Regions from separate parts of the Streptomyces sp. NPDC047014 genome, predicted to be linked through region 2. Evidence: riboswitches for the same ligand, from Rfam matches in the RefSeq annotation. Region 2 holds a riboswitch; the other holds the start of a gene.
What was found. A riboswitch is a leader RNA that binds a small molecule or an ion and turns the genes downstream of it on or off. The one in region 2 is predicted to bind thiamine pyrophosphate.
Positions count from the first base shown of each region.

Region 1: linked by a shared signal. The riboswitch ahead of ABZ873_RS11925 (thiamine ABC transporter substrate-binding protein) and the one ahead of thiC (phosphomethylpyrimidine synthase ThiC) in region 2 are both predicted to bind thiamine pyrophosphate.

Region 1 is NZ_JBEYVX010000014.1:90,916-95,739, reverse strand. Features, by position in the region: gene frr (ribosome recycling factor) at 1-304, shown strand, start outside; gene ABZ873_RS11935 (phosphatidate cytidylyltransferase) at 304-1,380, shown strand; gene rlmN (23S rRNA (adenine(2503)-C(2))-methyltransferase RlmN) at 1,545-2,660, shown strand; TPP riboswitch at 2,719-2,828, shown strand; gene ABZ873_RS11925 (thiamine ABC transporter substrate-binding protein) at 2,914-4,014, shown strand; gene ABZ873_RS11920 (iron ABC transporter permease) at 4,122-4,824, shown strand, end outside.
Region 2 is NZ_JBEYVX010000005.1:118,349-123,172, forward strand. Features, by position in the region: gene ABZ873_RS05135 (metallophosphoesterase) at 1-255, shown strand, start outside; gene ABZ873_RS05140 (hypothetical protein) at 406-1,233, shown strand; gene thiC (phosphomethylpyrimidine synthase ThiC) at 1,291-3,078, opposite strand; TPP riboswitch at 3,073-3,218, opposite strand; gene ABZ873_RS05150 (YibE/F family protein) at 3,258-4,706, shown strand.

The DNA of each region.
Region 1 (4,824 bases), on a different contig from region 2:
CGACCTCGGGGTCAACCCGAGCAACGACGGCCGGATCATCCGGGTGACCTTCCCCGAGCTGACGGGTGAGCGTCGCAAGGAGTACATCAAGGTCGCCAAGAACAAGGCCGAGGACTCCAAGGTCTCCATCCGTTCCGTGCGCCGCAAGGCCAAGGACGCCCTCGACAAGCTGGTCAAGGACAAGGAGGCCGGCGAGGACGAGGTCCGCCGCGCGGAGAAGGAGCTCGACGACACCACCGCGAAGTACGTCGCGCAGGTGGACGAGCTCCTCAAGCACAAGGAAGCCGAGCTCCTCGAAGTCTGATGAACGACTCTTCCTGGCAGCCGGAGCCGGTTCCGGCGGGTCCCGCATACGATGCGCAGGTGGGCCCTCACACTCGGCCCATGCACTTCGTGCCCGATGCCGCCGGCCGTGACTTCGACGACCGGGAAGCACGCGATCGGGGGGCCGCCTCGGACGGCGGCTCCCTCTTCCGCGCCGATACGCCGCCGCAGGAGCCCATGCCCAGCCCCCCGCCCCCGCATGCCCAGCAGCCGCAGGACTCCTCGCCTCCGCCGCCGAAGAAGCGCGCGGGACGGGACCTGCGGGCCGCGATAGGGGTCGGTGTCGGTCTCGGTGCGGTGATCTTCGCCTCGCTGCTGATCGTCAAGGCGGTCTTCGTCGGGGTGGTCGTGGTCGCGGTGGTCGTCGGCCTCTGGGAGCTGACCTCCCGGCTCCAGGAGAAGAAGGGCATCAAGGCCCCGCTGGTCCCGCTCGCGGTCGGCGGCGCCGCCATGGTCATCGCCGGGTACGTCCGCGGGGCCGAGGGCGCCTGGATCGCCATGGCCCTGACCGTGCTGGCGGTGCTGGTCTGGCGGATGACCGAGCCGCCCGAGGACTACCTCAAGGACGTCACGGCCGGCGCCTTCGCCGCGTTCTACGTGCCCTTCCTGGCCACCTTCGTCGCGATGCTGCTGACGCCGGACGACGGCCCACAGCGCGTGATCACCTTCCTGCTGCTGACCGTGGTCAGCGACACCGGGGCCTACGCGGTGGGCTGGCGCTTCGGCAAGACCAAGCTCGCGCCGCGCATCAGCCCCGGGAAGACCCGCGAGGGACTGTTCGGCGCGGTGGCCTTCGCCATGGTGGCCGGCGCGCTCTGCATGGAGTTCCTGATCGACGGCGGCGCCTGGTGGCAGGGCCTGCTGCTCGGCCTGGCGGTCGCGGTCTCCGCCACGCTGGGCGACCTGGGCGAATCGATGATCAAGCGGGACCTGGGCATCAAGGACATGGGCACCCTGCTGCCGGGGCACGGCGGCATCATGGACCGGCTGGACTCGCTGCTGCCCACCGCCCCGGTGGTGTGGCTGCTGCTGGCGGCCTTCGTCGGCACCGGCTGAGCCGGGCGGCCGGTTCCGGCGGCACCGGCCGACGGGAGCGGGTCGGGTTATCCTGGAGGGCGCGCCGCGTGATGCGGCGCGCCCTTTCCGTCCAGCGGCCGCGCCGCGGACCGGCCCTGCGACGCGCGGGGTGACCCCCACCTCGTCGTACTGAGGAGTACCGCATGGCCCCCCGTCCCGCTCCGGGTGAGCTCACCTTCGTCGCTCCCCGCGGGGTGAAGAAGCCGCCCCGGCACCTCGCCGACATGACCCCGGCCGAGCGCCGCGAGGCGGTCGCCGCGATCGGTGAGAAGCCCTTCCGGGCCAAGCAGCTCTCCCAGCACTACTTCGCCCGCTACGCGCACGACCCGGCGGAGTGGACGGACATCCCCGCGGGCTCCCGCAGCAAGCTCCAGCAGGAGCTGCTGCCCGAGCTGATGAACGTCGTCCGGCACATCTCCTGCGACGACGACACCACCCGCAAGACCCTGTGGAAGCTGCACGACGGCACGCTGGTCGAGTCCGTGCTGATGCGCTACCCCGACCGGGTCACCATGTGCATCTCCTCGCAGGCCGGCTGCGGAATGAACTGCCCGTTCTGCGCCACCGGCCAGGCGGGTCTGGACCGCAACCTGTCCACCGCCGAGATCGTGCACCAGATCGTCGACGGCATGCGCGCCCTGCGCGACGGCGAGGTCCCCGGCGGCCCGGCGCGGCTGTCGAACATCGTCTTCATGGGCATGGGCGAGCCGCTGGCCAACTACAACCGCGTCGTCGGCGCCATCCGCCGCCTGACCGACCCGGAGCCCGACGGCCTGGGCCTGTCCCAGCGCGGGATCACCGTCTCCACGGTGGGCCTGGTCCCGGCCATGCTGCGCTTCGCCGACGAGGGCTTCAAGTGCCGGCTGGCCGTCTCGCTGCACGCGCCCGACGACGAGCTGCGCGACACCCTGGTCCCGGTGAACACCCGCTGGAACGTCCGCGAGGTCCTGGACGCGGCCTGGGAGTACGCCGAGAAGTCCGGCCGCCGGATCTCCATCGAGTACGCCCTGATCCGCGACATCAACGACCAGGCGTGGCGCGGCGACCTCCTCGGCCGCCTGCTCAAGGGCAAGCGGGTGCACGTCAACCTGATCCCGCTGAACCCGACGCCCGGCTCCAAGTGGACCGCCTCGCGGCCCGAGGACGAGAAGGCGTTCGTCGAGGCGATCGCCCGGCACGGCGTGCCCGTGACCGTACGGGACACCCGCGGGCAGGAGATCGACGGCGCGTGCGGCCAGCTGGCCGCTTCGGAGCGCTAGGTTCCGATTCTGTTCGAAGCGATTCGGCCACGGGGTACCCTGTGGCCGAACCAATTTCATATTCCGACAGGGGAGCGCCACAGCGCTGAGAGTGCGGTATCCGTCATCCGCAGACCCTCTGAACCTCGCCCCGGTCATTCGGGGTAGGAAGTTCGGTCACCACTCAAGCTGTTGCGCCCTGCCCGGCGTCCGCTCCGAGAGAGCGCCGGCCAGGGCCGCGTCTTCTCCTGGACATCCCAGGAGGAATTCACCAGTGAGCACCACCAGGAAGATCGCGGGCGCCACGCTCGCGGCCGCGCTGGGCGTCACCACGCTCGGCGCCTGCGGCGGCGGCGACACCAAGGACAAGGGCGCGGGCGCGAGCGACGCCCCGAAGTCCACCACCGTCACCCTCGTCTCCCACGACTCCTTCAACGTGACCGACACGGTCCTCAAGGAGTTCGAGAGGGAGAGCGGCTACACCGTCAAGGTCCTCAAGTCCGGGGACGCGGGCACCGCGCTCAACCAGGAGATCCTGACCAAGGGCTCGCCCCGCGGCGACGTCTTCTTCGGCGTGGACAACACCCTGCTCTCCCGCGCCCTCGACAACGGGATCTTCACCCCGTACGAGGCCAAGGGCCTGGACGGGGTGAAGCCCGAGTACGTGCTCGACAAGGAGCACCGGGTCACCCCCGTCGACTCCGGCGACATCTGCGTCAACTACGACAAGGCGTACTTCGCCGACAAGAAGCTCGCCCCGCCGCAGACGCTGGACGACCTGATCAAGCCCGAGTACAAGAACCTGCTGGTCACCGAGAACGCCGCGACCTCCTCGCCCGGCCTCGGCTTCCTGCTCGCCTCCGTCGGCAAGTACGGCGAGGACGGCTGGAAGGACTACTGGGCCAAGCTCAAGGCCAACGGCGTCGAGGTCGTCGACGGCTGGGAGCAGGCGTACAACGAGCGCTTCTCCGGCTCCGCGGGCGGCAAGAAGGCCAAGGGCGACCGCCCGCTGGTCGTCTCCTACGCCTCCAGCCCCCCGGTCGAGGTGCTGTACGGGGAGCCCCAGCCGGCCGAGGCGCCCACGGGCGTCTCCACCGGCACCTGCTTCCGCCAGACCGAGTTCGCGGGCCTGCTCAAGGGCGCGAAGAACGAGGCGGGCGGCAAGGCGCTGCTGGACTTCCTGATCAGCAAGAAGTTCCAGGAGGACATGCCGCTCCAGATGTTCGTGAACCCGGTGACCAAGGACGCCGCGCTGCCGGAGCTGTTCACCAAGCACGGCGTGGTGATCGACAAGCCGGAGAACGTCACTCCGGAGAACATCGCCAAGAACCGTGAGCAGTGGGTCAAGGCGTGGACCTCGACCGTCGTGAAGTAGGCGGCACCGCAGGCAGGGGCACGGGTGCGGCGTCGGGGGGCGCCGCGCCGGGCCCCGTCCCGTCCGCGGCCGGGGGACCGCGGGCGGCGCTCGTACGGCTGGCCCTGATGGCCCTGCCGCTGGCCTTCTTCGGCCTGTTCTTCGCCTACCCGGTCACCGCGATCGTGGGCCGGGGCCTCAGGACCGACGACGGATGGCAGTTCGGCCGCTTCGGCGAGGTGCTGGGCCGGCCGGACATCGCCGGCGTGCTCTGGTTCACCACCTGGCAGGCGCTCGTGTCCACCGTGCTCACCCTGGTGATCGCGCTGCCCGGCGCCTATGTCTTCGCGCGCTTCGAGTTCCCCGGCAAGCAGCTGCTGCGAGCCGTGGTGACCGTGCCCTTCGTGCTGCCGACCGTGGTGGTCGGCTCGGCCTTCCTCGCCCTGCTGGGGCGTGGCGGGCTGCTGGACGAAACGCTCGGGGTCCGGCTCGACACCACCGTGTGGGCCATCCTCCTCGCGCACGTCTTCTTCAACTACGCCGTCGTCGTGCGCACGGTCGGCGGGCTGTGGGCCCAGCTCGACCCGCGCCAGGAGGAGGCCGCCCGGGTCCTCGGCGCCGGGCGCTTCACGGCCTGGCGGCGGGTGACCCTGCCGGCGCTGGCGCCCGTGGTGGCCGCCGCCTCGCTGATGGTCTTCCTGTTCACCTTCAGCTCCTTCGGCGTCGTGCTCATCCTCGGCGGGCCCGCCTACTCCACCCTGGAGGTGGAGGTCTACCGGCAGACCGCGCAGCTGCTGGACCTGCCGACCGCCGCCGTGCTGACGATGGTGC
Region 2 (4,824 bases):
TTCCGCGACGAGGAGACCGGCCCGCAGGCGGTGCGCGAACTGCTCGACACCTACGGCGGCAGTCGCGTCGTGCACGGCCACAGCCCCATCCCGTACCTGCTGGGCGAGGTGGGCACCGAGGACGGCGACGACGCGCGCGGACCCGAGGCGGTGGACGGCCCGCACGTGTACGCCGACGGGCTCGCCATCGCCATGGACGGCGGCGTGACGATGGCCGGCAAACTGCTTGTCGTACAACTCCCGCTGAGCGACTGAGGGCTCACGGAGCGGGGTATTTCCGGAAAGCCCCTGTCACCGCGTGGTGGGGGCGCTCTACCATCGCTCTATCCGTAGCAGGCTCTCCTCCGTTCAGGCCGGTCGCCCGGGGTCTACGCGGGCATACCGGCTTCCACGGAGCATCGGGGGATGCACATGACCAGCGCTCCGCACCTGCTGACCGAAGACCGACCGGAATTCGACCGGCTGCTCGACGAGGCCCTGCGCGCCGCGAGTGAACGGCCCGAGCTCGCCACCCTCGGCGAGCGGCTGAACGCCGAGCAGCTGCGCACCATGGCCCAGGGCGCCAGCGCCCTGCTGGTGGCCGCGGCCGCCGCCGAGTACGGGCACTACGTGAAGATCCGCGGGGAGCGGCGCGAGGAACTGCTCCTGGGGCCCGCCGCGGCCTCCGCCGGCGGGGACGAGGACGAGGAGCGGGGCGGTGGCGGAGGGGCGGGGATCAGCGCCGTGGTCGCGGTGCTGGCGCCGGTCCTGGCCGGGACCGCCATGCTCATCTTCCTGCTGGTGGGCTACATCCTGAAGATGATCGAGCCCGAACCGGCCTTCGCGGAGACGATGCTGACGGCGGGTTGGCTGTTCGGCGCGCTGACGGCCGCGGCCCTGCTCTGCGCGGTCATCGGGCTGCTGGTGACGGCGGTCCGCAACAGCGCGACCGAGGTGGCGGCGGACGAGACCGAGGCCGTACCGGACGAGGTGGCGCGGGCCCGCGAGGCATGGCGGCACGCGCTGCTCGAACGCGGCATCATCCCCTTCCTGCGAGACGCCCTGGCCGACCCGAGCGCGGGCCCGGGCTTCCCGACCCCGCGCACCCCGGAGGCCGGGCGCATCCCGAGCCTGGGCTACACCCGCCCCGACTTCACCAGCCCGGGCTCCGCCTCGGAAAGCCCCCGCCCGGGCTACACCCCGCCGGACTTCACCAGCCCGGACTTCGGCGGCCCGGAACGCGAACCCCAGTAGGAGAACAGGGCTCCGGGGGGCGTGGCCTCCCGGAGCCCCGCCCCCCGTCGGCCGTGCTCAGTCCGCCAGGGGCAGGTAGACGCGGTTGCCCGAGGCGGCGAATTCCGCGGACTTCTCCGCCATGCCCGCCTGGATCTCGTCCGCCTTCAGGTCGCCGCCGTGTTCGCGGCGGATGTCCTGGGAGATCTTCATCGAGCAGAACTTCGGGCCGCACATCGAGCAGAAGTGCGCCGTCTTGGCCGGCTCGGCGGGCAGGGTCTCGTCGTGGAACTCACGGGCCGTGTCCGGGTCGAGGGCCAGGTTGAACTGGTCCTCCCAGCGGAACTCGAAGCGGGCGTCGGAGAGCGCGTCGTCCCACTCCTGGGCGCCCGGGTGGCCCTTGGCGAGGTCCGCCGCGTGCGCCGCGATCTTGTAGGTGATCACGCCGGTCTTGACGTCGTCCCGGTTCGGCAGGCCCAGGTGCTCCTTGGGCGTGACGTAGCAGAGCATCGCCGTGCCCCACCAGGCGATCATCGCGGCGCCGATGCCCGAGGTGATGTGGTCGTAGGCGGGCGCGACGTCCGTGGTCAGCGGGCCGAGGGTGTAGAACGGCGCCTCCTCGCAGATCTCCTGCTGGAGGTCGATGTTCTCCTTGATCTTGTGCATCGGGACATGCCCCGGGCCCTCGATCATCGTCTGCACGTTGTGGCGCTTGGCGATCGTGTTCAGCTCGCCCAGCGTCTTCAGCTCCGCGAACTGAGCCGCGTCGTTGGCGTCCGCGATGGAGCCGGGCCGCAGCCCGTCACCCAGCGAGTACGTGACGTCGTACGCCGCGAGGATCTCGCACAGCTCCTCGAAGTTCGTGTAGAGGAAGTTCTCCTTGTGGTGCGCGAGGCACCACGCGGCCATGATCGAGCCGCCGCGCGAGACGATGCCGGTCTTGCGGCGGGCGGTCAGCGGCACGTACGGCAGCAGCACGCCCGCGTGGACGGTCATGTAGTCGACGCCCTGCTCGGCCTGCTCGATGACCGTGTCCTTGTAGATCTCCCAGGTCAGGTCCTCGGCGCGGCCGTCGACCTTTTCGAGTGCCTGGTAGAGCGGCACGGTGCCGATCGGGACCGGGGAGTTGCGCAGCACCCACTCGCGCGTGGTGTGGATGTTGCGGCCCGTGGACAGGTCCATGACCGTGTCGGCGCCCCACTTGGTCGCCCAGGTCATCTTGTCCACTTCCTCCTCGATGGAGGAGGTGACGGCGGAGTTGCCGATGTTGGCGTTGACCTTCACCAGGAAGCGCTTGCCGATGATCATCGGCTCGATCTCCGGGTGGTTCACGTTCGCCGGAAGCACCGCGCGACCTGCGGCGATCTCCTCGCGCACGACCTCGGGGGAGACGTTCTCGCGGATCGCGACGTACTCCATCTCCGGGGTGATCTCGCCCCGGCGCGCGTACGCGAGCTGCGTGACGGCGGCGCCGCCCCGGCCCCGGCGGGGCAGCCGCGGCCGGCCCGGGAAGACCGCGTCGAGGTTCTTGAGGCCGCCGCGCGGCGAGGTGTGCTTGATGCCGTCGTCCTCGGGGCGCACGGGACGGCCCGCGTACTCCTCGGTGTCGCCGCGGCTGATGATCCAGTTCTCGCGCAGCGGGGCGAGGCCGCGCCGTACGTCGGTCTCGATCTGCGGGTCGGTGTACGGACCTGACGTGTCGTAGAGCGTCACGTCCTTGCCGTTGGTGAGGTGGACCTGGCGGACGGGCACCCGGAGGTCGGGCCGGGAACCCGCCAGGTAGCCCTTGTGCCAGCCCGGCTGGCGCTCGGTGCGGTCGTCGGCTTCCGTGCCGACGGCAGGCGTGCGTGCGTCCTGAATGGTCATAAGACCTGATCTCCCTACGCCGGCATTACCCGGTAACAGGTTCGGCGGTCGACGCAGCCTCCTCCCGTACGCATCCGTGATGCCCGTACGGTGATCAGCGCCCTCTCAGCCCGGTGCTCCGAGCTCCCGCGTTGTGCAAAGTAGCCCCCACGCTAGCGTCATCCATGGCGTGCTGAACAGTGGGCCCCCTCATCTCTTGCGATGATCTGCTGGTGACGCCCTCCCCGCAGCCTCCCATCGAGCCCACGGAACACAGCGACCACTCCGGTCACGCACACGCGGACCACGGCCCTTCCCCCGGCCCCGTCCCCGCCCCCGCGCAGCCCCACGGACACAGCCACGGGCACGGGCACAGCCACGGCCCCGCCGCCCCCGTCTCGAAGCACCTGCGCAAGGTGATCGCGGCCGTGCTGATCCCCTTCGCCACCGCCGTCTTCGTCGGCATGGCCGTGCTCTGGCCCGGCGGCGCCCCCGGCCACGAGCGCACGGGAGTCGGCTTCGACCGGCAGACCCAGCAGGCCAAGGTGGTCGCGCTGGAGCAGGTCGACTGCAAGTCCGTGAACGCCGCGCAGGTCCCGCCCACGAGCGAGGTGTCCACGCCCTCCGGCCGCGAGGCCCGCGCCGCGCAGACCGGCGACTGCAAGAAGGCGACGGTCGAGATCGGCACCGGCCCGGACAAGGGCCGCACCTTCGTGGAGATCGTCCAGCCGGGCGCGCCGCGGCAGTTGGCGGACGGCCAGGAGGTGGTGGTGGCGTACGCCCCCGACGCGCCCCGCGACCTCCAGTACTCGGTCATCGACGTGAACCGGAAGCTGCCCCTCGCCGTCCTCGCCGGCATCTTCGCGCTGGCGGTGGTCCTCGTCGGCCGGATGCGCGGGGTGTTCGCGCTGATCGCGCTGGTGGTCAGCTTCGGCGTGCTGACCCTCTTCATCCTGCCCGCCATCCTCCAGGGTTCGAACCCGCTGGTGGTGGCGGTGGTCGGGGCGAGCGCCATCATGCTGATCGCGCTCTACATGTGCCATGGGCTGACGGCCCGTACCTCCGTGGCGGTCCTCGGCACGCTCGTCTCGCTGCTGCTCATCGGGCTGCTGGGCTCGGTGTTCATCGACTGGGCGTTCCTCACCGGCAACACCGACGACAACACCGGTCTCATCCACGGGCTCTACCCGGAGATCGACATGAGCGGCCTGCTGCTCGCGGGTGTGATCATCGGATCGCTCGGTGTGCTGGACGATGTGACGGTCACCCAGACCTCGGCCGTCTGGGAGCTGCACCAGGCCGATTCCACACTGGGGCCCCGCGGCCTCTACCGGGCGGCCATCCGGATCGGGCGCGACCACATCGCCTCGGTGGTCAACACCCTGGTGCTGGCCTACGCGGGCGCCGCGCTGCCGCTGCTCCTGCTCTTCTCCATCGCCAACAGCAGCATGGGGGCCGTCGCGAACAGCGAGCTGGTCGCGGTGGAGATCGTACGGACCCTCGTGGGCTCGATCGGCCTGGTCGCCTCGGTCCCGGTGACGACGGCGCTGGCCGCGCTGGTGGTCTCGGCCGACCGGCCGGAGTCCCGGACCGCCGCTCCGGCCGCGGGACCGGTGCGCGGCGGCCGGGGCCGGCGGCGCAAGCGCTGAGCGCTCTCCTCAGGGGTGTTCTGCTCAGCCGGCGTTCTACCGGTCGGCGTTCTCGCCAGCCGGCGTTCTCGCCAGCCGGTGTTCTCGCCAACCGGTGTTCTCGCCAACCGGCCTTCTG